One region of the Paraburkholderia jirisanensis genome, then DNA from elsewhere that is predicted to be linked to it. Evidence: predicted binding sites of a transcription regulator. Region 1 holds the regulator's gene; each other region holds the start of a gene.
What was found. The regulator FliA, encoded in region 1, starts transcription of late flagellar genes. The targets are predictions, from matches to a motif close to CTAAAGTTTNNNNNNNNNNNGCCGNTA.

Region 1 (7,469 bases):
ACAACCGCCGCATTCTCACGGTGCTGCGCGGCACGCCGGAAAAGGCCAGTTCGTTCTACGGCCCGGACGGCCGGATTCCGGCATTCTCGGGGCTGTAGCAAGCCCGTTTCCTGCACGGAGCGATTACGCGTCGCCGGCCAGCCCGGCGAGAAAGTCTTGCGCGCGCTCCGACAGATCGACTTCGAAATTCAATGCCTGCGCTGCGGCCCTGGCGACGCGCGCGCGGGCTTTGGTCTCGATATGCGCGGCCGCGACTTCCAGTGCGTCGGGGAATTTCTCCATCAAGGCATCGATCAGCACCGCGGCCTGACGGCGGTCCTTGTCGGCCTTCGCGGCCAACACCGGCGTGCGCAGCGTACTGACGATCAGCTTGTGCAACGCGAAGCGAGCTGGGTCGGGCAGCGTGACCGGCACCGCGTGTTCCTTGCCGAGCACGAAGCCCCGCACAGGATCCACCAGCAGATATTTGAAGTACGGCAAGCCGGTCGCATGCGCGCGCAGGTGCGGCAACGCCTTGCTCTCGTAGGCTTCGGTGCCGGGCACAAGCAGATCCACTTTGAGCGGCTGGCCGCGCGCCTTGAATGACGTCGCGGGCTTGCGCGAGTCGAGTTCCGGCACTTCGAGAAAAGGCAGACTGCTATCGCGCAGGATGTCGAGAAAACTACGGTCTTCCGGGATGGCTAGCGAGATCGAGCCAGTCGTGCCGATATCGATGTCTTCGGTCCGGTAGTTCGCCGGTTGGCGTACGCCAAGGCTATTCAGAAGCGCGCCGAATGCGTGCGAACCGACCAGCACTCCGCCGTGGCTGAAGATGCCCACGTTGTACAGCGTGGCGATGGTCAATGCAGACGAATTGTCCGCAGCGGAAAAGCCGGCTTTGCGCAACGTCTGGACGTCGGCGCCGAGTGCGCGCATTTCTGCGCTTTCCTGCATTTTTGCTTCGAGCGCTGCTTCGGTATCCGGCTCGCCGGTGCGGCCTAGTGAAATCTCGACGCGCTTTCCGGACGCGGGGTACACGCGCCAGTACGTGTAACTTTTTCCGTCGACGGTTTTTTGGGCTGCCGAGCCCGGCGAATGCAACGGGATTTGCCCCTGCGTCGCGGCGCGTTCAGCGACAGAGGCGTACAGCGTTTGCAGCGCGTCGTTGTGGAAGGTCGTCATGGCATCAATTTATACCCTACGATGCGATTCCAGGGTATAAATTCTGCCGCATTCAATTTATACCCCAACATCCGATGCCAGGGTATAAATTCCCGCCAAACCCTTGCCGGAGCTTAATGCTCCTCCGCCGCCCAGGCCATTTCCCGCAGCCGTGCGCGCAGCCGCGCCACCGCCTGGCTATGCAGCTGGCACACCCGCGACTCGCTCACCTCGATCACCGCGCCGATTTCGCGCAGGTTCATGCCGCGCTCGTAGTACAGCGACATCAGCAGCTTCTCGCGTTCCGGCAGGCGGTCGATCGCCTCGATCAGCGCGCCGCGCAGGCTGTCGTCGAGCAGCGCCGACAGCGGGTCCGAATGGTCGACGCAATAGCGGTCGAGGAACGGTTCATCGTCGGCCGAGCGGTCGAAGTCTTCGTAGTAGATCAGCTGGCTGCCATGCAGATCCTGCAGCATCGACTGATACTCTTCGAGCGGCAAATCCAGATGCTTGGCAATCTCCGCTTCGCTCGCCGCGCGGCCCAGCCGCTGCTCGACCTGATGCACCGCCATCTCCAGCTCGCGCGACGTGCGCCGCACGCTGCGCGGCAGCCAGTCGTTGCTGCGCAGCTCGTCGAGCATCGCACCGCGAATCCGCTGGCTCGCGTACGTCTCGAACTGCGCGCCCTGGTCTTCCTTGTAACGGCTCGCCGCATCCAGCAAACCGATCATGCCGGCCTGGATCAGGTCGTCGAGGTCCACGCTCGCGGGCATCTTCGCGACCAGCTGCAGGCCTAGCCGCCGCACCAGCGGCGTGTATTTGGTCAAGACCTCAGCCTGTGAAATCTTTCCTTGAGCGTTGTACATCGAGCTCCCCTTGTCCGCTGCCGGTCAGGCGTGGTGTGCGGATGGTTGTTCGGCAAGTGACGCCGTCGTAACAGCCGCGCCCGCCGCCCAGGGCGTGCGCGAACTCATTGCTGGCCGCATCGGCCAGTCCTGCAGGTCTGCTGCGAGTTGCCGGAAATCGCGCGCGGCCGGCGCCGAAGGCCACGCCTCGACGATGCAGCGCGACAGTTCCCGCGAACGCGCCATCAGCGGATCCTCGGCGATGCAGCCGGCGCCTTCCAGCGACACGCGCAGGTAGCGGCTCGATACATCGGCGAGGTTTTCCAGCGCGGTGCGCGCGTCCGCTTCGCTTTGCACGTGATTCACCAGCACGCGAAACTGCGCGATCGCGTACGCGTAATGCAGCCGCTTCAGGCACGCATACGTATCGGTGATCGCCTGCGCGGCGACGCGCGTGACGATCAACAGGTCGTGCGCCTGCAGCGCGAGGTCGGACAGCATGCCGTCGCGCTCGAGTTGCACGTCGATCAGCACGACGTCGGCCGGTCCGTCGAATACCGCGGCAAGCTGCGACGGCTTGCAGGCCGCGCGCGCGCCATGCGGCACGCCGAGCACCGCGAAGCCCGCCGCATGACGCGCGACGGCCGCTTCCAGCGCAACCTCGCCGCGCGAGAACGCCGCAAAGCGCTCCGGCGACGCACCGCCCGTCAGCGCCGCGATCGAGCGCGGGTCGCCCGCGTGTTCGTCGACCACCAGCACATCCTTGCCCTGTGCTGCCAGCGCCGCCGCGAGATTGACCACCGCGGTCGAGCCGCCCACGCCCGCCGATCCGCCCGTGACGGCGATCGCGCGGGAACCGTGGCGGGCCAGCAGCCGCCTCAGTCCCTCGGCCTGGTCGGACACGAACTTAGCCAAACCGGACCTCGTGCTGCTCGGCAGTCGAACGTGCCGACAGGGCAGACAGCAAGCCCGGAACATCGTCGTCTTGCGGCACGAACGGTGAGTGATCGCGCGGAATGCAGAACGCGCTGCGGATCAGGAATTTGCGGGTCGCGACGTACAGGTTCTCCGGCACTTTCTGGCCGGTCGATACGTAGTGCACCGGCAGGCGGTAGCGCAGCACCGTGTCGAGCGTGCCGCCGAGATTGGTGGCTTCGTCGAGCTTGGTCAGGATGCAGCCGGCCAGCGGCTGCTTGTCCGGCGCGCCCTGGTAGGCCTGCACCACTTCGTTCAGCGTGTCGCCGTGGCTGGTCGCGTTGAGCAGCAGCAGGCGCTGCACCGGCTGGCCGGCACGGCACAGCATCGCGATCTGGTCGGACACCAGGCGGTCGCGCTGGCTCATGCCGATCGTGTCGATCAGCACGATGTGCTTGTTGCGCAGTTCCGAAAGCGCGAGTTGCAGGTCGGCGCCGTCTTTCACTGCGTGCACCGATACACCCAGAATCTTGCCGAAGATGCGCAGTTGCTCGTGGCCGCCGATCCGGTAGCTGTCGGTGGTCAGCAGTGCCACCTTGCTGGCGCCGAAGCGCATCACGCAGCGTGCCGCGAGCTTGGCCGTGGTGGTCGTCTTGCCGACGCCGGTCGGGCCCATCAGGGCGAACACGCCGCCGCGCTCCATCAGCGCGTCTTCGTTTTCCATCACCGGCAGGTTCGATTCGAGCACCGACTTGACCCACTCCATGCCGGCTTCGAAGTTTTCGACGGCCGGCAGGTTGTCGACGATCATCCGCACCAGTTGCGCGGAGAAACCTGCCGCGAACAGATGGCGCGTCAGCTGCGACTGCAGCGGCGAACGGCGCTGGCCGTCGGCCCACAACAGGCCGGCGAAGTGCTCTTCCATCATGCCGCGCATCGACGCGAGCTCGTTCATCACCGTTTCGTTGACGATGTGCGCCATCCGCGCATTGATCGCATCGGTGACCGCCGCCGTGACCTGCTCGGGCAGACCGCTCGACGCCGGGCGCTGGGTCGCGCGACGCGCCGCCAGTTGCGCGGCTTCGCGAGCCCAATCGGGGGTTTCGACCGAGATCGGCGCTGCGTGAGCGGCGGCATGCGCCGCTTGCTGGCGCGCTGCGGCTGCCGGTGCTTCGGCGGCTACGCCGAGACCCTTGGCCTTCGCGGTAGTCGGCGTCAGCATCGGCTTCGCGCTGTGCGCGACGGCCTGCTGCTTGCCGGCGATCTCGCGGGCATGATCGATCAGCCACGGGTTCGACTCGACCAGTGTGCGCGGCGCGGCCGGTGCGCTCGCGGGCCGCGCTGCAGCGGGCGCAGCCAGCGGCTTTTCAGTCGGCTTTTCTGATCGCGTCGCAGCGGCAGCGGCCGGTGCAGCCTGCGTCGGCCTGGCGGCGCCAAACGCCGCTTCGTTCTTCTCGGCAACACGCGATTCCTCGGCGGCCAGTGCGGCGGGCGCCGGCAGGGCCGATACCGCAGGCTCGTCGTCCGCGCCTGCTTCCGGGCTTGCGCCGAACACCGACGAGAACACGTCGGGCAGGCCATTCGCATACGGATTGGCAAAGCCGGCAGCCGGCGTGTTGCGCGGGGCGGCCTCGCCTGCAGCGTTCTGCTGCGCAGCCGGCGCCGGGGTGATCGACGCGAAATCGCTGTCGGCGAGCGCGACGATTTCGACGGTGCCGTCAGGCAGCGAGCGGTTCGACAGCACCACGGCGTCGGCACCAAGGGCTTCGCGAACGAGGCGCAGCGCGTCCCGGCTGGTCGCGCCGGTGAATTTACGGATGTTCAAGCTTGGCCCCCGATGAGGTTAACCACTTTGATGTTTCGTGTGTCCGGCACTTCCGCGTACGAAAGCACCTTCAGTTGAGGCAGGCTGCGGCGCAGGAAGCGCGCGAGCATCGCGCGCAGTGCGTGCTGCACCAGCAGCACCGGCGCGAGGCCGAGAATCTGTTGGCGATTCATCGCCCGTTGTGTTTCGGTCAGCAGGGTTTGCGCGAGACCGGGTTCGAGGCCCGGGTTCGGGCCGGTGGTCAGCGCCTGCGCGAGCACCCGTTCGAGATTCGAGTCGAGGCCCATCACCTGCATGTCGTTGCTGCCCGGGAACCACTGCTGCGTGATCGCGCGGCCGAGTGCGAGACGCACGATCGCGGTGAGATCGTGTGCGTCGGTGACCTTCGGCGTGTGTTCGGCGAGTGCTTCGAGGATCGTGCGCATGTCGCGGATCGGCACGCCTTCCTCGAGCAGGTTTTGCAGCGTCTTTTGTAGCGTGGTGACCGACACCTGTTTGGGCACCAGCTCTTCGACCAGCGAAGGCGTGTTCTTGCCGGTGCGCTCGAGCAGCGCCTGCACTTCCTGGCGGCCGAGCAGTTCGGACGCGTGCGTGACGACCAGATGGTTCAGGTGAGTCGCGACCACCGTGCTCGAATCGACCACCGTGTAGCCGTACACCTGAGCCTGTTCGCGCAGATTCGTGTCGATCCAGATCGCCGGCAGGCCGAACGCCGGATCGGTGGTCGGCGAGCCCGGCAGCGCCGCGCTCACCTGGCCCGGGTTGATCGCCAGCCATTGGCCCGGATACGCTTCGCCGACACCGATTTCGACGCCCTTCAGCGTGATCCGGTAGCCGTTCGGGCGCAGCTCCAGGTTGTCGCGAATATGGATGACCGGCGGCAAGAAGCCGATTTCCTGCGCGAACTTCTTGCGGATGCTCTTGATGCGCTTCAGCAGTTCGCCGTCCGAGTTGCGGTCGACCAGCGGGATCAACCGGTAGCCGACTTCGAGGCCGAGCGTGTCGATCATCGTCACGTCGTCCCAGCTGGCTTCGGCGTTCTCCGGTGCAACCAGCGCGGCCGGTGCGGTTTCGACCAGCGCGGCGGTCTTGCGCTCCGCAGCGCGCTTCTTCAGCGTGCGGCCCAGCTGGATGGCGCCGCCGCCCAGGATCAGGAACGCGAAGTGCGGCATGTCCGGAATCAGACCCATCAGCACGAGGATCGAGCCGGTGATCATCAGCACGCGCGGGTTCGAGAACAACTGCGTGGTGAGCTGCGTGCCGATGTCTTCGTTGGTCGCGACGCGCGACACGATCACACCGGCCGCGGTCGAGATCACCAGCGACGGGATCTGCGCGACGAGGCCGTCACCGATGGTCAGCAGCGTGTAGTTCTTGCCCGCCGCCGCGAAGCTCATGTCGTGCTGCGCCACCCCGACGATCAGCCCGCCGATGATGTTGATCACCATGATCAGCAGACCGGCGATCGCGTCGCCGCGCACGAACTTGCTGGCGCCGTCCATCGAGCCGTAGAACTCGGCTTCCTGCGAGACTTCCTGGCGGCGCTTGCGGGCCTGCTCTTCGTTGATGTTGCCGGCGTTGAGGTCGGCGTCGATCGCCATCTGCTTGCCGGGCATCGCATCGAGCGTGAAGCGCGCGGACACTTCGGCGATCCGGCCCGCACCCTTGGTGATCACCATGAAGTTGATCACCATCAGGATGATGAACACCACGATGCCGACCGCGAAGTTGCCGCCCACGAGGAAGTGGCCGAACGCCTCGATCACCTTGCCGGCCGCGTCCGGGCCGGTATGGCCTTCGAGCAGCACGATCCGGGTCGACGCGACGTTCAGCGACAGGCGCAGCAGCGTCGAGAACAGCAGCACGCTCGGGAACGCGGCGAAGTCGAGCGGCTTCATCGTGTACATGCTGACCAGCAGCACCATCACGGAAAGCGCGATGTTGAAGGTGAACAGCAGATCCAGCAGGAACGGCGGCAACGGCAGGATCATCATGCCGAGGATCATGCAGATCAGAATCGGGCCCGCGAGGGCGCGCAGATTGTGACCTTGCAATGCTTCCGGACGACGCGACAGGAAACCGGCGCGGGCGTTCATGCGCGGCCTCCATCGTTATTGCTGTTGTTGCTGGCTTGCGGTTCGGTAGCTTGCACGTCTTCGATGTCGTCTTCGAGGTCTTCGTCGCCGAGCGGGCGGTGCTTGTCCAGTTCGGCGGGCACCTCCAGATCGGCCGGCTTGGTCGGCGCGGCGCCGCCGTGGGTCGTGAAGCGGCGCAGCTGATACACCCACGCCAGCACTTCGGCCACCGCGCCGTACAGCACGCCCGGCACTTCCGCATCGAGGCGCACGTTGTAATAGAGCGCCCGCGCGAGCGGCGGCGCTTCGAGCAGCGGCACGTTGTTTTCGGCGCCGAGTTCGCGGATCCGCGCGGCCACCAGGTTCATGCCCTTGGCGACCACCTTCGGCGCGCGCATCTGGCCGTCGGTGTACTTCAGCGCGACCGCGAAGTGCGTCGGGTTGGTCACGATCACGTCGGCGCTCGGTACCGCCTGCATCATCCGGCGGCGCGCCATCGCACGTTGCTGCGCGCGGATGCGGCCCTTCACGTGCGGGTCGCCTTCGTTCTCGCGGTGCTCGCGCTTGACCTCTTCCTTGGTCATGCGCAGCTTCTTTTCGTATTGCCAGATCTGGTACGGCACATCGAGCGCGGCGATCAGGAACATGCCGGCCACGGTGGTCGCGCAG
Region 2 (7,469 bases), on a different contig from region 1:
CACGCGCCGAAGGCGGCAAACCCTCGCCGACGCGAAACCGCGCGCCTTCATGCGCATGCGCCGCGTCTCCGCCACCATTACCGCCCGCATCGACCAGCAACACCCGCCGCCCTTCACGCGCGAGCGCAATCGCGGTGGCGGCCCCTGCCGGGCCGCCACCTGCGATCACCACGTCATAGCTGCCTGCTGCCAACGCCACACCTGCTCCCTAGCCACGCGGCTTGCCACGCCGCACCGGCAGCGGCGCCGCGTGCGCCTCATCATGCGAAGCGAAGTTGCTTCCTTGAGGCAGCGCCCGCGCCTTCGGATGCCCCGCCGGCACCGTACCGACCGCCGCAGCAACAGCCACCGCCGCACGCAGCTCAACCTTCGGCTGCACGCCCGCACTGCTCGTGCTCGACTGATCCGCCGGCGCCACATCAGGCCCATACGAAGCCACCAGCATCACCGGCGGAAACTCCGGCTCGAGCCCCTTCGCCTCGCGCTGCTCCAATAGCCCCATCGAGCCGAAGATCCGCACCATCTCTTCCATCTGCCCCGCGGTCGTGCCATGCAGCGGCTTGTTCCAGCTGGTGCGATTCGCGAACGCATCGATACGACGCTCCATCGGCTGTTTCGGATCGACGACGATCGCATAGTCATCCGCGCTCAGCACATGGTTCGGCACACGCGCCGGCCAGAAAGTCGGCGCATACGGATCGTACGCAGTGTCGTAGCCCGCGCGGCAGAAAGCCGTATCGGCCTGCCACGGCAGTCCCATCCAGCGGTTGATGTCGCCCGGCGCCTGCGCATACAGCGGCCCCGCGAGCGACAACGTGACCGCCTGATCGAGCGTCGCGCCATAGTCCGGCACCGGCGTGCCGGCCGGCCGCACGCGAATCCGGAACGGTTTGTCGTACAGCGTCAGATGGCGCATCGGCCAGGTCATCTCGCAGCCCGGATGGAACGCATCGGCCAGACAGAAATCGAGCGCCGCGCGATCGAGCATTGCCGGCTGTTCGGCCAGCGGCACTTCGTCGATGCTGCGCGGCACCTTGCGCTGCGGGTCCCAGTCGGCGACGAACTCGCCGCTCGCCCAGCGCTGCAGGATTGCATACTGCGTCGCGCTGACCGACGCATTTTGCCGCGGGCTCTGGCCGGCCGGCACTTCCATCGCATCGCCATACAGCCACGGCCACGGCAACTGGTTGCCATCGGCGGGCTCGGGCGGACGGAAGCTGTTCACAATCTGGCGGCGCAGTTCGGCGTTCGGGTCGAAGCCGCCGTTTGCGGGCAGCTTCGCGAGCCGCGCGATCAATTCCGCATCGTCGAAATCGAAGCGTCCGCGATGTCCGAATGCCGCCGCGAAACCCTGATTGACCCACTGCAGGCCGGTCAGCCGATGCAGGATCGGATACACGTCGTGCGCAAACGAGATCGTCGCGAGCGGCTGCATCCAGCCTGCCTGGATATACAGGTCGTGCAGCAGGTCGTACAGCGTTCGCACGGCCTTCACGTTATTGCCGTAGTTCGGCGGCGCGGTCACGACCCACGCCGATTCGACCGGAATCGCGCGGCCTTCGATGTTGACCGTGGCGTTGACAGTGCCGTCGCAGGTGTCGTCGTACCAGTCGTCGGCGTTGATAAACGAGTTACCGTTGGCGGGATCGAAGATCGGCGCGTTGTTCGGCGAAGCCGACACACCATGGCCGCCGAGCACCAGCAGACGGCCGGCGGCGTCGGTGTGCAGCTCGCCGATCTTGACCGGCACGCCGGTAAAGTAGCCGGAACAGTTGACCGGCGCCGCATTACGGCCGGCGATGTGCTGCGGTCCCGCGTCGATCACCAGCGTCTCGCGCGCGGCCACTTTCGGATTGCGTTGCGGCAGCACGGTATCGGCGGCCTCGGGAATATCCATCGCGATCTGCCACTGGTACCAGGCGGCCTTGCTGTTAGCCAGATGCACGCTCCACGCGATCTCGGCCCAGTCCGAGGTCAGCTCGCGCACGACTTCGCCCGCCGAGTTGTAACCGTAGATGCGGAACTGCGCGGCCTCGCGCTTTAGCGCGCCTTGCGCGTCGCGATAAAAGCCCAACGGCGTTGCGGCCGGCTCGATCACTTGCGGCCCGATGTAGTACTCATGTTCGCTGTTGCCGACCCGCGCGAGGCCGATGGCCGGATGAATCGCGGCACGCACGATGCGGCTGTCCACGCCAGCCGGATAATCGATGCCGGGCGTATCGACGCCCGGCGCATACTGCGGCGGCCGAGGCTCGACCGGCTCACCGAGCGGCACGCCATTGACGTTGCGGCGATTCGCCGCGGACGCGCGATAAACCATCTTGCGTGCATCAGCGAGGCTGCCGACGGGTTGATGCGCGTGCAACGAATGCCACGTGTTGTAAGCGAGATTTTCTCCATACGCGGACTGGCCGCGCGCATCGAGATCCTGCTGCGGCAACTCGAGAATACCGACTTCGATCGGCGCACTGAGCTGTTCACTCCAGCGCACCGTGGCGGCATCGAGCGGCATTTGCTGATCGTCGGTGCGCAATTGCACCATGAAGCGAAAGCGCGCTGGCCCTTTACGCAGCCGCGCGTGAAGATCGGCGCGCAGATAAAACGGATCGTCGAAATCCGGCGCCGCGTCCGTGCCTGCCGCTTCGAGCGGCTCGAGTTTGTACTTCACGTAGTGCGACGGCCCGAACTTCGATGGCAGCACGCTCCAGTAATTCGTGGTCAGCACCGAATCAACCACCTTCTCCATGTCCTTCAGGATCTGCGCGGTGACCGGATGCGCGTGCAGATACTCGTCGCCTTTGCCATGCAGCGACTGGCAGGTGAATTCGCACATGTCCTTCGCGGTGTCGGTGAAGAACACGTCGTGGTTCTGCAGGATAAAGTCCTGCGTGCGCGCATGCTGATCGGGCTCGAGCAGCTTGGGCCCGTCGACGCCGAACAGCTTGATGCCGATCCCGGTGGTGCCTTTCAGATCGGCGGCGCCAGGTTGCACATCGGCGGAGAAGCGCACCCAGGCGGCATATTCGCTGGCTTGTCCGAATACGCCGACCTTCAGGTCGTGGCGCAGATCCGGCGCGACCACAAAGCGGCCATGCGCCACACCATGCAGGCGCAGGAACACGGGGCGCGTGGCGGGATCACGCCCGGCCGCCATGCCGCGCCCCTGAAAGTAATCGACAAACAACTGCTTGAGTCCGGCGATCGGATCGCTATCGCAGCAGCAGGGGGAAGGGGGGAGCGTCGGCGGCAACGTGATCGGCGTTTCTGCGCAGCCGGATGAAGCGGACGGGGACGACCCGGTGGGACTCGACATTGTGCGGCTCCTTATTCTGGTCATGCTTTTTGACGCAACGAATGGGGACTAACCGAACTACGCCTGCTGTTTCCGGGAGCGATTATTCAGCGATCCATCGGCGGCGTGCAAGGGAATTTCCGATGACAGTGCAGTAAAACGCTTCCTGCATATTTCGCATCCTTACGCATCAGTTACGGCACGCGGTAGTGTATGAATCAATCGGCATAACGATTTGCGAGATTTATTCCGTGATCCTGACTGGTTTGATTGTCGATGCGCGACAGAAGCCACACCGTTCAGGAAGACGTAATCGGCGGTGTTTACACATCAGTATCAATTACCGGCTAATCGCGCGCGCGGATCGCCTGCCTCCGTATAAACACCGGCATTTAGCGCTTAAGAACGCTGTGCCGTCGCCGTAAACCGGGATATCGCCCATATGGTTTAGCACGCGAATCCATCGGTAAAACCTGCATCAATACCGATGCAAGGCTTTCGCATTGCCGTTTCACGGAGGAAGTATGTTTGTTGCAATAGGCTGGGTCGTGGTCATCGGATCCGTGATTGGCAGTTTCGTCGGCGTGGGCGGGCATCTTCCCGCGCTGGTTCAGCCATTCGAATTGCTGTGCATTTTCGGTGCGGCGCTTGGCGCGTTTGTGGTTGGCAATCCAGTCGCGACGCTGAAGAAAACCTTAAAGAGCTTGCCCACCTGTTTTAAAGGCGGCCGCTATACGAAACAGCAATATCTCGAACTGATCGCATTGCTTTACGAGCTGCTGCAAAAGGCCCGCAAGGACGGCATGATGTCGCTCGAGGCCGACGTTGCCGCGCCGGAACAAAGCCCGCTGTTCCAGAAGTATTCGCACGTGCTCGAAGATCACCATCTGCTTGATTTCATCGTCGACTATCTGCGCATGATGTCCAGTGGCAACGTGAACGTGCTGGAAATGCAGGAGCTGATGGACGAAGAGCTCGCGACCCATCACGCCGAATCGTCGCTGGCTGCAAACGCGATCCAGAAGATGGCCGACGGCCTGCCGGCATTCGGTATCGTCGCGGCGGTGATGGGCGTCGTGCATACGATGGGCTCGGTCGGTGCGCCGCCCGCGGTGCTCGGCGAAATGATCGCCGGTGCGCTGGTCGGCACCTTCCTTGGCATTCTGCTCGCGTACGGTTTTGTCGGGCCGCTGGCCGATCTGCTCAACGCCAAGGCACGCGCACAGGCCAAACCGTTTCAATGCGTGAAGGCCGTGCTGCTTGCATCGTTGAGCGGCTATGCGCCGCCGGTTGCCGTCGAATTCGGCAGAAAGGTGCTGTTCACGATCGACCGTCCGAGCTTCCAGGAACTGGATGACGCGGTGCGTGCGACCAAAATGCCGAAGTCGGCCTGACGCGCGGGTGCTGCTATGGCCGAACGGGAAAGACAAGGCGCGCAAAAGAGCGAAAAGGCCGCGACGGTAGTGGTGCGCCGCTCGAAGCATCACGACGATCACGGCGGTCATCACGGTGGCGCATGGAAGATCGCCTATGCCGACTTCGTTACCGCGATGATGGCGTTCTTCCTGCTGATGTGGCTGCTCGGCTCGACGTCGAAATTCGAAAAGCAGGGCATCGAAGACTACTTCAACACACCGCTGTCGAGCATGCTGGGCGGTAAGGACGGCAACGGCGCGGCGCGTTCGAGCGTGATTCAGGGGGGAGGCCGCGAACTGGCGGACTCGCGGCCCGGCGAAGGCTCGCAGAGCCAGACGCAGCCGGCCGCGACGAAACCGGTGCCGGCGGCGAGTGCGACGTCGGACGCAACGCGGCTCGAGCAGATCAAATCGAAGCTGACTGCGCTGATCAATACGAACGTGACGCTGCGCGAGTTCAAGGATCAGATTCGCGTGTCGATCGTCAACGAAGGCTTGCGCATCGAGATCGTCGATACGTTGAAGCGGCCGATGTTCGCGACCGGCAGCTACCGCCTCGAAGATTACGCATTGGCGATCCTGACGCAGGTCGGCGCATCGCTGAACGACGTCGACAATCGCATCTCGATCGCGGGTCACACTGACGCGATGCCGTATTCGCAAGGGCCGGCCGGCTATTCGAACTGGGAACTGTCGGCGGAGCGCGCGAACGCGGCACGACGGGCGCTGGTGACGGGCGGCATGCACGCGGACAAGGTACTGCAGGTTCGCGGTCTGGCCGATGTGTTGCCGCTCGATCACGATGTCGTCGATGCGCCGACCAACCGGCGCATCAGCATCCTCGTGTTGAACAAGGCTGCCGAAGATGCGTTCTTCCACGATAGCAATCGCAGCGAGTTGAGCGGCGGCGTGCCGGCGGGTGGTTTGCCGGTGGGCAACGGGAGTTGAGCGCGATCGATCGCTGCGCATGAGCTTTCAATGCTTGCGCCGTTCGCGGCGAACGTGCCGCCCGGCACGTATATGGGACGAAACGCGCCGCACATCCGCGCTACGCAATAACGAAACAAATGCCTTCTATACTTGCTGTCGGCGCGCCCAGTGCGCGCCGTCTTGCAGTGAGGCCATTCGTTATTGAGGGAGGAGCGCGGCACGATGCAAACATCCGTCATCTCGAACTGGGGTTCATTTGTCGATCTGTGCTCGGAACTCGACGGCTGGGCTTTTCGCGGCCAGCAAGATGCGCGTTGGGATCTGCAAAGCTCGCTGTCGCGTTATCTGTTCGCCTACGTCGCAGACCGTTCCGAGTGGCAGGCGCGCGAAGCGCGTGCGATTCGCGTGTTCCGCCGCAAGGCGCACAACTATCTGGCCAACGCCGAGTTGCTGAACGACGACCTGCGCTGCCTGAGCCTGATGCAACATCACGGCGCGCCGACGCGGCTGCTCGATTTCACGAAGTCGCCCTTCGTCGCGGCTTTTTTCGCGTTGGAGCGCGCCACTGAGGAAGCGGCGATCTTCGCGTTGAACACGCCGACGCTATGGCGCAACAGCGCGCGCCCGAAGACGGCGCCGGCCTTGACGCGCGACGAGATCGACCCGCGCGTCAAAGGCAATCTCGACAAGTATTTCCTCGGCAGCGACAACGAAGTGATCTGGTTTGGCGAGCCATCCGAGATGGACGACCGGCTGATCGCGCAGTCGGGCACCTTTGTCGTGCCGGGCGTGATCGACCGGCCGCTGCATGAGATTCTCGACGGTTACGAAAGCGAAGCCGAATTGCTGCGCAAGATCGTGTTGCCGCCGTCGTTGCGCGCCGAGGCGATGCGCTGGCTGTACCGGATGAACATTACGAACGCGTCGTTGTTTCCGGGGTTGGACGGGCTGGCGAAATCGATCGCGGTGGAACTCGAGATGGTGTGGCCTAGCCTGGCGTTTCGTTAGGCTTGCGCGAGGCGCGAGCGTGGTGCGGCTCGATAGCGGTGCAGGTGCGCATCGAGCCGCGGCCAGAACATCTCCTTTGCGCACACGCACTCCATTCGCGATACGCACCCTGTGCGCGCCGCGCATTGCTGGTGCATTGCCGCACAGTGTGTGTGCGACGCGCTTTTATGCGCGATACCTGACAGGCCTACCAATCACACCCACCACGCGACACGCGCTGCGAGTGTTCAATATCCGAAACGCACTGCGACAGGCTTTCCGCGCAAAACAAGCGCCACTCGATCGCAATTGGCATAGCGATTGCTTTTAAGCCTGCGCCGACCCGTTGTGCACGGCGGGATCTGCGAACGCATTCCGTTGCGCGAGACAAAGGCGTCTCCCGCGACACCGGCCAACAAAGCCCGAACCCAGCTTGCCTGGTTTCGGGCTTTTTGCGTTCGCGTTTTTCTCATCGATGTCGGAGTGAACTGAATAATGACGATCGACATGACGCAGCCGTCGCTCGCCGGCCTCAAGCTTGCGGTCCGTAATGGCCGCAACTATGCTGACATGGTGCATTCGCGCCTGCGCGGGCGCACGCCGGGCGTGCTGTCGATCACATCGCTCAACCCGTACTACAGCAGCCATCATCCGCTGCGCGTCGAACCAACCCCGCGCCTCGGCGCGTACGCCGGCGAGCACCATGTACCGCTGCACAGCAAGCAGTGCTCGTTTCGCGACGTATTCCGTACCTTCCCGATCTTGAAGACGATGCACCGCCGCATCGCGTACCGCGCGCTGGGGGGCGGCCCGGTCGGCGCAATCAGCAAGAAGTTTCTGACACC
Region 3 (7,469 bases), on a different contig from region 1:
TGACCTACAGCGATCGCGTCGTCAGCGGCAGCGCGAAAAACAGCGTGACCGCGGTGCCGATGCCCGCCGGCACGACCATCCCCATCAAATGAACTGAAGAACCGAAGCCAGCGCCGGCGACGCGACGCATGCCCGGCGCGCTAAACTGGTGGATCCTCCGGACCGCACGATGACCACCACCCGTTTCCGCGATTCCGCCCGTTACTGGCGCACGCCGCTGTTGCCCGGCGCCGATCTGCTGACGGCCGAATACCACGATCACGCGTTCACGCCGCACTGGCACGACGCGTACACGATTCCGGTCATCGAAGCCGGCGCGGAGACTTACCAGTACCGTGGCTCGCGTTATACCGCGGAGGCCGGCAGTGTGCCGGTCATCAACCCGGGCGAGGTGCACACCGGTTCGCGAGCGATGGACGAAGGCTGGCGCTATCGCGTGCTGTACGCGCCGGTCGACTATCTGCAACAACTGGCGACGGACATCGCGGGTACGCCGCAAGCGCTGCCATGGTTCGATGCCGACGTGATCCGCGACGCCGATCTGGCGCAGCGCCTGTCGCACGCACATCGGCTGCTCGAAACCGAGCGCGACCCGCTGGCCGCGCAGGCGGCCATCGTCGATGCGTTGTCGGCGCTGCTTACGCGCTATGGCCGCACCCGCCCCGACACGCTGCAGGCAGGGCGCGACGACGCACGCGTCGCGACGATGAAAGAGCGCTTGAGCGGCGAACTCGCCGCTCCGGTTTCGCTGACCGAGCTGGCGGACACGGTGGGCTTGTCGCCCTTTCACGCGGCGCGGCTGTTCACACGCAGTACCGGCTTGCCGCCGCACGCGTGGCGCAATCAGATGCGCCTGCAACGTTCGCTCGGGCCATTGCGCGCGGGCGTGCCGGTCACGGACGTCGCGGCGGCGAGCGGCTTCACCGATCAAAGCCATTTCACGCGGCACTTTCGCCGTATGTTCGGCGTGCCGCCAGGACGGTGGCAGGGTAACTAGACGGGCATCGCGCCGGCGGGACATGGCAAGGTCGAGCCAGGCCATGCGTTCACACACAGCGATTGCGACAGCGGCGGCGCATGACCTGCATCGATCGGGTGCATCGCGTGCATCGGCTGCGGCTGCGGCTGCGGCTGCGGCCACATCGCATCGCCGCAACGCGCTCCCAGCAGCAAGAACGTACAAGCGCCGCCGGCCCCGTCGCGCTACGCTCCTCATTCAGAGGAGAACAGCGTGTCCCATCCCAACCGTCTTCGTGAATTCACCTCCGGCGCGCGCGATACGATCCCGATGCTGGTCGGCGCCGCACCGTTCGGCGTGATCTTCGGCACCCTTGTCGCGTCCGGCCCGCTGCATCTGTGGCACGGCCAGTTGATGTCGCTGCTCGTGTTCGCCGGCTCCGCGCAGTTCATCGCGCTCGGCCTGATCGCAGGCCATGCGAGCTTCGCGGTGATCTGGGCGACGACCTTCGTCGTCAATCTGCGCCACCTGCTGTACAGCGCGACGCTCGCGCCGTACGTCGCGCATCTGCCCGCACGCTGGCGCTGGGCGCTCGGCGGCCTGCTCACCGACGAGGTATTCGCGGTCGCGTGGGCACATTACCGGCTACATCCGCCGGGTGCGATCGGCCCTTACTATTTTCTCGGCTCGGGCCTGTCGATGTATCTGAACTGGCAAGTCTGGACGCTCGCCGGCCTGCTGTTCGGCGCCGCGTTTCCCGGCCTGCAATCGCTCGGGCTCGACTTCGCGATGGTCGCCACCTTCATCGCGATCGTCGTGCCGCAACTCGTCGCGCTGCGCTACGTCGCCGCGGCCGTGACGGCCGGCGCACTGGCGTTCTTCTGGCAGGCGTGGCCTTACAAGCTCGGCCTGCTGGCCGCGGTGTTCGTCGGCGTGGCCGTCGGCGTGATGTTGTCGCGGCCGCAGACACCGCGCCGCACCGCAGCGGGGGTGTCGCGATGAGCAGCGTATTGCTGATTGTCGGCATGGCGCTGATCACCTGGCTGATCCGCGCGACCGTGTTCGTGCTCGGCGAGCGCATCGCGTTTGCGCCGCTGGTGCGCACCGCGCTCGGCTTCGTGCCGGTGACGGTGCTGACCGCGATCATCGTGCCGATGGCGGTGGCGCCGCACGGCGGCGGCGCCGAACTCAGCTGGCGCAACCCGCAACTGGTCGGTGCGCTCGCTGCAGTGGCCGTCAGCGCGCTGACGCGGCGTCCGCTGCTGACGATCGCGGTCGGGCTCGCGGTGTTTTTCGTCTGGCAGGGCGTCGTGCTCAAGTAGCGGATTGCGGTGCTGCGCCGCGTCGCATACCCCTGCCCAGGCAGCAAGCCGCCCGTCAGCTCCCCTCAAGTTTCGCCGCTCGCCGCCGTTAAATCAGTCGAGTCCGTCAGCCTGGCAAGCTTCCGAGCGCCGCGGCTGACCAACCAGGATACGACATGGGGCAAATCACCCTTTTACTGAAAGACGAAACCATCGCGTCGCTGCGCAAGGATTTCGACGCGTTCGTGCGCGTCTCGCTCAAGCTCGATCCGCAGTTCGCGACGCCGTCTTTCGAAGATTTTCTGCGCGCCAAGCTGCTCGACAGCATGGTGCCGCTCACCGAACACGCCGTGCAGCGGATGCTGCAGGGCGGCCAATACGCATGGGCAAAACGTACGCTGGACAAGGAGTTTCCTGACGTCGTCGCGATTTTGATGCGACAGGCATCGGAATTCGGTTTTGGTTTCGCCGCGCGTTCAGAATGGACGCCGGAAGAGCTCGCCAAGCAAAGCCGCGAGTGGGCCACCGCGATCGTCAACGAGGCGCAGGCCGCGCCGAATCTGGTCGATCCGCTCGCCGCGCAGATCAAGTCGGCCGCGCAAGACATCCAGGTGCTCGAGGAAGCGATGCAGACGCCCGCGTGGCGGCTTGCCGAATCGCTGCGCCAGCGCGTGTATGAAGCAAAGGTGGCGTGCGAAACCAGCGTCGGCAGCACCGCGCGCGAAAAGCTCGGCGAATTGCGCGGGCTGTTGCGCCTGGGCATCACGCACGGGTCGTTTCAGAAGCAGGAGGCGCAGCAGATCATGGAGTATCTGCGTTTGCTGAAGCCGGAGATCTTCGTCGAGGAACCGTACGACGTGTTCGCCCGGCTGGCCGCCTGGCTGCGCAACTTCTTTATGCCGCCGCCACCGGCGCGGCCCCCGCAGCAGCGACCGCAGCCGCGCCAGCCGCAGTAGCGGTGCGACCGGCCGCACGGGCGGCGTGCACAGGCTGCAGGCACGCACCGCAAACGCACTGCCCACGCCGTCACGTCATAGGCGCTTGCGGCTCCGTCTGCCGGCTGATACGGCGGACGCAGGGAGCACAAGCACCGCCTGCGTACCGCGTCAGTCCCACATCTTCCTGAGCTTCGCCGCGATCTCGACTTTGGCCTTCGCCGCCGCCGCGCGGCCGGCCTCGCTCGGCGCGGTCGGCTGCGGGACGGGCGGCCATGCGTGGACGTCGAACAGCGGCAGCAGATCTGCCGGAATGAAGCGTGTGCGCGACGCCCACACGTGCCGGTCGCCGAGCTGCGTCTGGTTGTGCACGTAAAAACGCTGCGGCACGACGACGTGCAGGTCTTCTTTGGCACGCGTCATCGCGACGTACAGCAGACGCCGCTCTTCGTCGATCTCTTCGTCGCTGCCCGTGCCGAGATCGGACGGAATGCAACCGTCGACGCCGTTCAGCACGAACACGTTGCGCCACTCCTGCCCTTTCGCCGAGTGGATCGTCGACAGGATCAGATAGTCCTCGTCGAGTAGTGGCACGCCGGATTCGCCGCTGGTCGCGTCGGGCGGATCGAGCGTCAGTTCGGTCAGGAACCGCTCGCGCGACGCATAGGTACCCGCGATGCTTTCCATCTGCATAAGGTCCGCGTGACGCACCAGCGCGTCTTCGTGATTGCGCTCCAGATGCGGCTCGTACCAGCGGCGGATCTGCTCGAATTCGGCCGGCCACGACGACGCGTCGCCGCACAGCGTCGACATCAACGCGACGAACGGCTGCCAGTCTTCCAGCGTGCGCGCGGGCGGTGCGAAACTGGCTAAGGCGTGCGCGGTGCCGTTGATATGTGCCGCCTCCACCTGCAACCCCGCCCGCTCGCCCACCACATCGAGCACACGCGCCGCAGTCGCCGGCCCGACGCCCGGCATCAGCTGCACGACGCGAAAACCCGCGACCCGGTCGCGCGGATTTTCGGCCCAGCGCAGCACCGCGAGCACGTCCTTCACGTGAATCGAATCGAGGAATTTGAGCCCGCCGAACTTGACGAACGGGATGTTGCGCCGGGTCAGCTCGATCTCGAGCGCGGCGCTATGGTGCGCGGCGCGAAACAGCACCGCCTGCGCCTTCAGCCTGACGCCGGCTTCGCGCGCCGCCAGCACCTGTTCGACCACGTAGCGGGCCTGCGTGGCATCGTCGGCGACCGTCACGAGCCGCGGCAACTGCGCGGACGCCTTGTCGGTCCACAGATTCTTCGTATAACGCTCGCTGGCGAGGCCGATCACCGCATTCGACGCGGCGAGAATCGGCTGCGTCGAACGGTAGTTGCGCTCCAGCGCGACCTGCCGCGCCGGCGGATCGAACTGCGCGGGGAAATCGAGGATGTTGCGCACCGTTGCGCCGCGAAACGAGTAGATCGACTGCGCATCGTCGCCGACCACGGTCAAGCCGCGGCCGTCCGGTTTCAGTGCGAGCAGGATCGACGCCTGCAGACGGTTGGTATCCTGGTATTCATCGACCAGCACGTGATCGAAGCGCTCCGACAGTTCGGCGGCAATCGACGGTTCGGCCGCCATATGCGACCAGTACAGCAGCAGATCGTCGTAGTCGAGTACGCCTTGCTTTTGTTTCGCCTCGACGTACGCGGCGAACAGCACGCGCAAGTCGGCCTCCCATTCGCGGCACCATGGGAAGCTGCTGTGCAGCGCGTCGGCGAGTGTCGAGCCCGTGTTCACGACGCGCGAGTAAATCGCAAAGCATGTCGACTTCGACGGAAAGCGCCGCTCCTTGGCCGAAAAGCCGAGCTCATGGCGCACGAGGTTCATCAGGTCCGCCGAGTCTTCGCGATCGTTGATCGTGAACGACGGCGTCAGGCCGATCAGATCCGCATATTCGCGTAACAGCCGTGCACCCACGCTGTGGAACGTGCCCGACCAGACGAGGCCCTGCGCGAGCGAGGCGCGCGCACCGAGCGCCTCGCCGGCGATGCGGGTGACGCGTCGCGTCATTTCCAGCGCGGCGCGACGGGAGAACGTGAGCAGCAGGATGCGGTGCGGGTCGGCGCCCTTCACGACCAGATTCGCGACGCGGTGCGCGAGCGTATTGGTCTTGCCGGAGCCGGCGCCCGCGATCACCAGCAGGGCGCCGGCGGGCTGTGCGAGGTCTGCGGTGCCGTGTTCGACCGCTTCGCGCTGTGCGTCGTTGAGCCTGGCGAGCCAGGCGGCGGCATCAGGCGGAGAAGAAGCGGCGGCGGAAAGCACGGCGGACGGATCGGCGAGAGTGGAGGCGACGCATACTGTATATCCATACAATGTGCGGCGACAAGCGCCCCTTTTTTCGGCAGCCCTGGATGGCAGTTCGCGGCCACAGCGAAACGACCGCAGTTGCGCGGTCGCTTAGTCACGCCAATCGCCCCGATCCCTCAGCCTCATCAATCAGACTGCTTCTTCGCATCCTTCACGCGCGCATCGGCGGCGGCCTTGTCCGCGTCCGACTGCGCTTCAGTCTTTTCCTTATCGGCCTTCGCCTGCGCGACCGCCCCCTTCTTGTCAGCCTTCGCCTGTTCCTTGGCGGCCTTCTTGTCCGCATGCGTGGCCGGATCGGTGGCCGGATCGTGCGTTGTCTGCGCGAACGCGGCGGTGCCGGCGCTACCCGCAATCAAGGCCGCCAGCAGCAGATTGATCGATTTTTTCATCGTGTCCTCCCTTCGTGAATGATTCGTCGCCGGATGCGGGCCACCATCGCCTGTCCTGTCGAACGGGCTCATGTCAGGCCAGCCCGCGCTCCATCAGTGCTTCGTTTCGTCGTCCGGCACATGCGGGCCCTGGCCCGCCTGCGTATCGGCGTTCAACTGGTTCCGTGCGGCCTGCTTGTCCGCCTGGCGGTTCACCTTTGCGTTGTTCACCTGTTCCTTGTATTGCGCCTTCGATGTCTGCTTTGCGCTGCGGTATTCGGCGTTGGCCTGTGCGTCGGCATTACGTTTCTGTACCAACGGATCGGGTGAAGTCGGCGCGGCGAGCGTTTGCTGCGCAGGCGTCGGCGCGGGCATCTGCACGCCTCGCGCGGCAGGCGCGCTGGGCGGCGCGATATGGCCGGCGCCCGGTGCGGGCGTCGGCACGGCGGGCGCCATCTGGCCGTTCTGCGCGGGCGCCGTCGCCGAAGGTGGTTGCATCTGGCCGATCGGCGGCGCAGGCATCACCGGCGCAGAAGTCTGCGCAACAGCCGCCGTAGTGGCCAATGCAGCAAACGAAGTACCGATCAAAAGCGTACGAAGCTGGCTCATGGCAATCCTCTCTGAAAGTTCGTCGGCACGGGCGTGCAAAGCCGCGCCAACTGGCGCGTTACCGCCCTGCCTTTGTCTACCCAATGCAAAAGCGCAGCAGGTTATTCCAATGACCCCGCCCTTCCGAGTGAAGTTCACCGAAATGACCCGCTGTTACTTGCGGTTTCATTTTCTGACAATTGAATAACCTCGCCAGCTGATCGCCCGCGATCCACGCAGCAGGCACGCAGCACACCAGGCGGCATAAGCGGGTCAAGATGGCTTACGCTTTGGCTTATGATGCGAGTCCTTTTCGATTCCTCTACGCCAAGGTCGCAACCGTCATGCCCAATCTCGATTTCACGCTGACCGGCGAATTCGTCGAACTGCACAACCTGCTGAAAATCACCGGTCTCGCGGACAGCGGAGGCTCTGCAAAAGCGCTGGTCGCGTCCGGCGCCGTGACGGTCGACGGCAACGTTGAACTGCGCAAGACGTGCAAGATTCGCGGTGGCCAGGTGATCCTGCTCGGCGACACGCGCATCGCCGTTCACCACGCGTAACGCGCAGCCGGCTGCCCCGCGCAGTGCGCACCGGCCCGGGCCAGCCCGGACGCCATCATCGCTGCAGCGCGCCCGCGCAGCCCCGCACCAAAATCGTGCCGGCTGATCGACAGCTGTCGCGCAACGCAATAAGCTGTTCGTTTTGACAAAAAGATTACGCACGGCACGCACTTGCGCGTGCCGCGCTGCGCCCATGTCCCAAACCGGTCTATCCCGTCCGCTCGCCGGCCACCCGACGCTGTCGCGCCACGCCGCCGACACCGCGCGCCTCGCCGCGCCGCTCGCCATCGCGCAGCTGTCGCAGATGGCGATGAGCGTCACCGACACCGTGCTGCTCGGCTCGCTCGGCCCCGACGCGCTGGCCGCCGGCGGCCTCGGCGCGAACCTGTTCTTCGTGGTGGTCA

Region 2: a site for FliA is predicted at 3,691-3,717, ahead of motA (flagellar motor stator protein MotA). Genes of this name have one in related genera too.
Region 3: a site for FliA is predicted at 2,345-2,371, ahead of ACYVNQ_RS28585 (DUF4088 family protein). Genes of this name have one in related genera too.

Annotation. Positions count from the first base shown of each region.
Region 1 is NZ_BAAGSQ010000002.1:156,294-163,762, reverse strand. It holds gene ACYVNQ_RS01140 (flagella synthesis protein FlgN) at 1-98, shown strand, start outside; gene ACYVNQ_RS01135 (GSU2403 family nucleotidyltransferase fold protein) at 124-1,161, opposite strand; gene ACYVNQ_RS01130 (RNA polymerase sigma factor FliA) at 1,275-2,006, opposite strand; gene ACYVNQ_RS01125 (MinD/ParA family ATP-binding protein) at 2,031-2,900, opposite strand; gene flhF (flagellar biosynthesis protein FlhF) at 2,893-4,725, opposite strand; gene flhA (flagellar biosynthesis protein FlhA) at 4,722-6,821, opposite strand; gene flhB (flagellar biosynthesis protein FlhB) at 6,818-7,469, opposite strand, start outside.
Region 2 is NZ_BAAGSQ010000013.1:103,274-110,742, forward strand. It holds gene ACYVNQ_RS08575 (tryptophan 7-halogenase) at 1-199, opposite strand, end outside; gene ACYVNQ_RS08580 (LodA/GoxA family CTQ-dependent oxidase) at 209-3,313, opposite strand; gene motA (flagellar motor stator protein MotA) at 3,817-4,686, shown strand; gene motB (flagellar motor protein MotB) at 4,702-5,655, shown strand; gene ACYVNQ_RS08595 (FRG domain-containing protein) at 5,860-6,645, shown strand; gene ACYVNQ_RS08600 (hypothetical protein) at 7,120-7,469, shown strand, end outside.
Region 3 is NZ_BAAGSQ010000029.1:642,218-649,686, reverse strand. It holds gene ACYVNQ_RS28605 (CreA family protein) at 1-92, shown strand, start outside; gene ACYVNQ_RS28600 (AraC family transcriptional regulator) at 170-997, shown strand; gene ACYVNQ_RS28595 (AzlC family ABC transporter permease) at 1,289-1,960, shown strand; gene ACYVNQ_RS28590 (AzlD domain-containing protein) at 1,957-2,280, shown strand; gene ACYVNQ_RS28585 (DUF4088 family protein) at 2,436-3,215, shown strand; gene ACYVNQ_RS28580 (ATP-dependent helicase) at 3,366-5,501, opposite strand; gene ACYVNQ_RS28575 (hypothetical protein) at 5,672-5,935, opposite strand; gene ACYVNQ_RS28570 (hypothetical protein) at 6,029-6,523, opposite strand; gene ACYVNQ_RS28565 (RNA-binding S4 domain-containing protein) at 6,847-7,065, shown strand; gene ACYVNQ_RS28560 (MATE family efflux transporter) at 7,259-7,469, shown strand, end outside.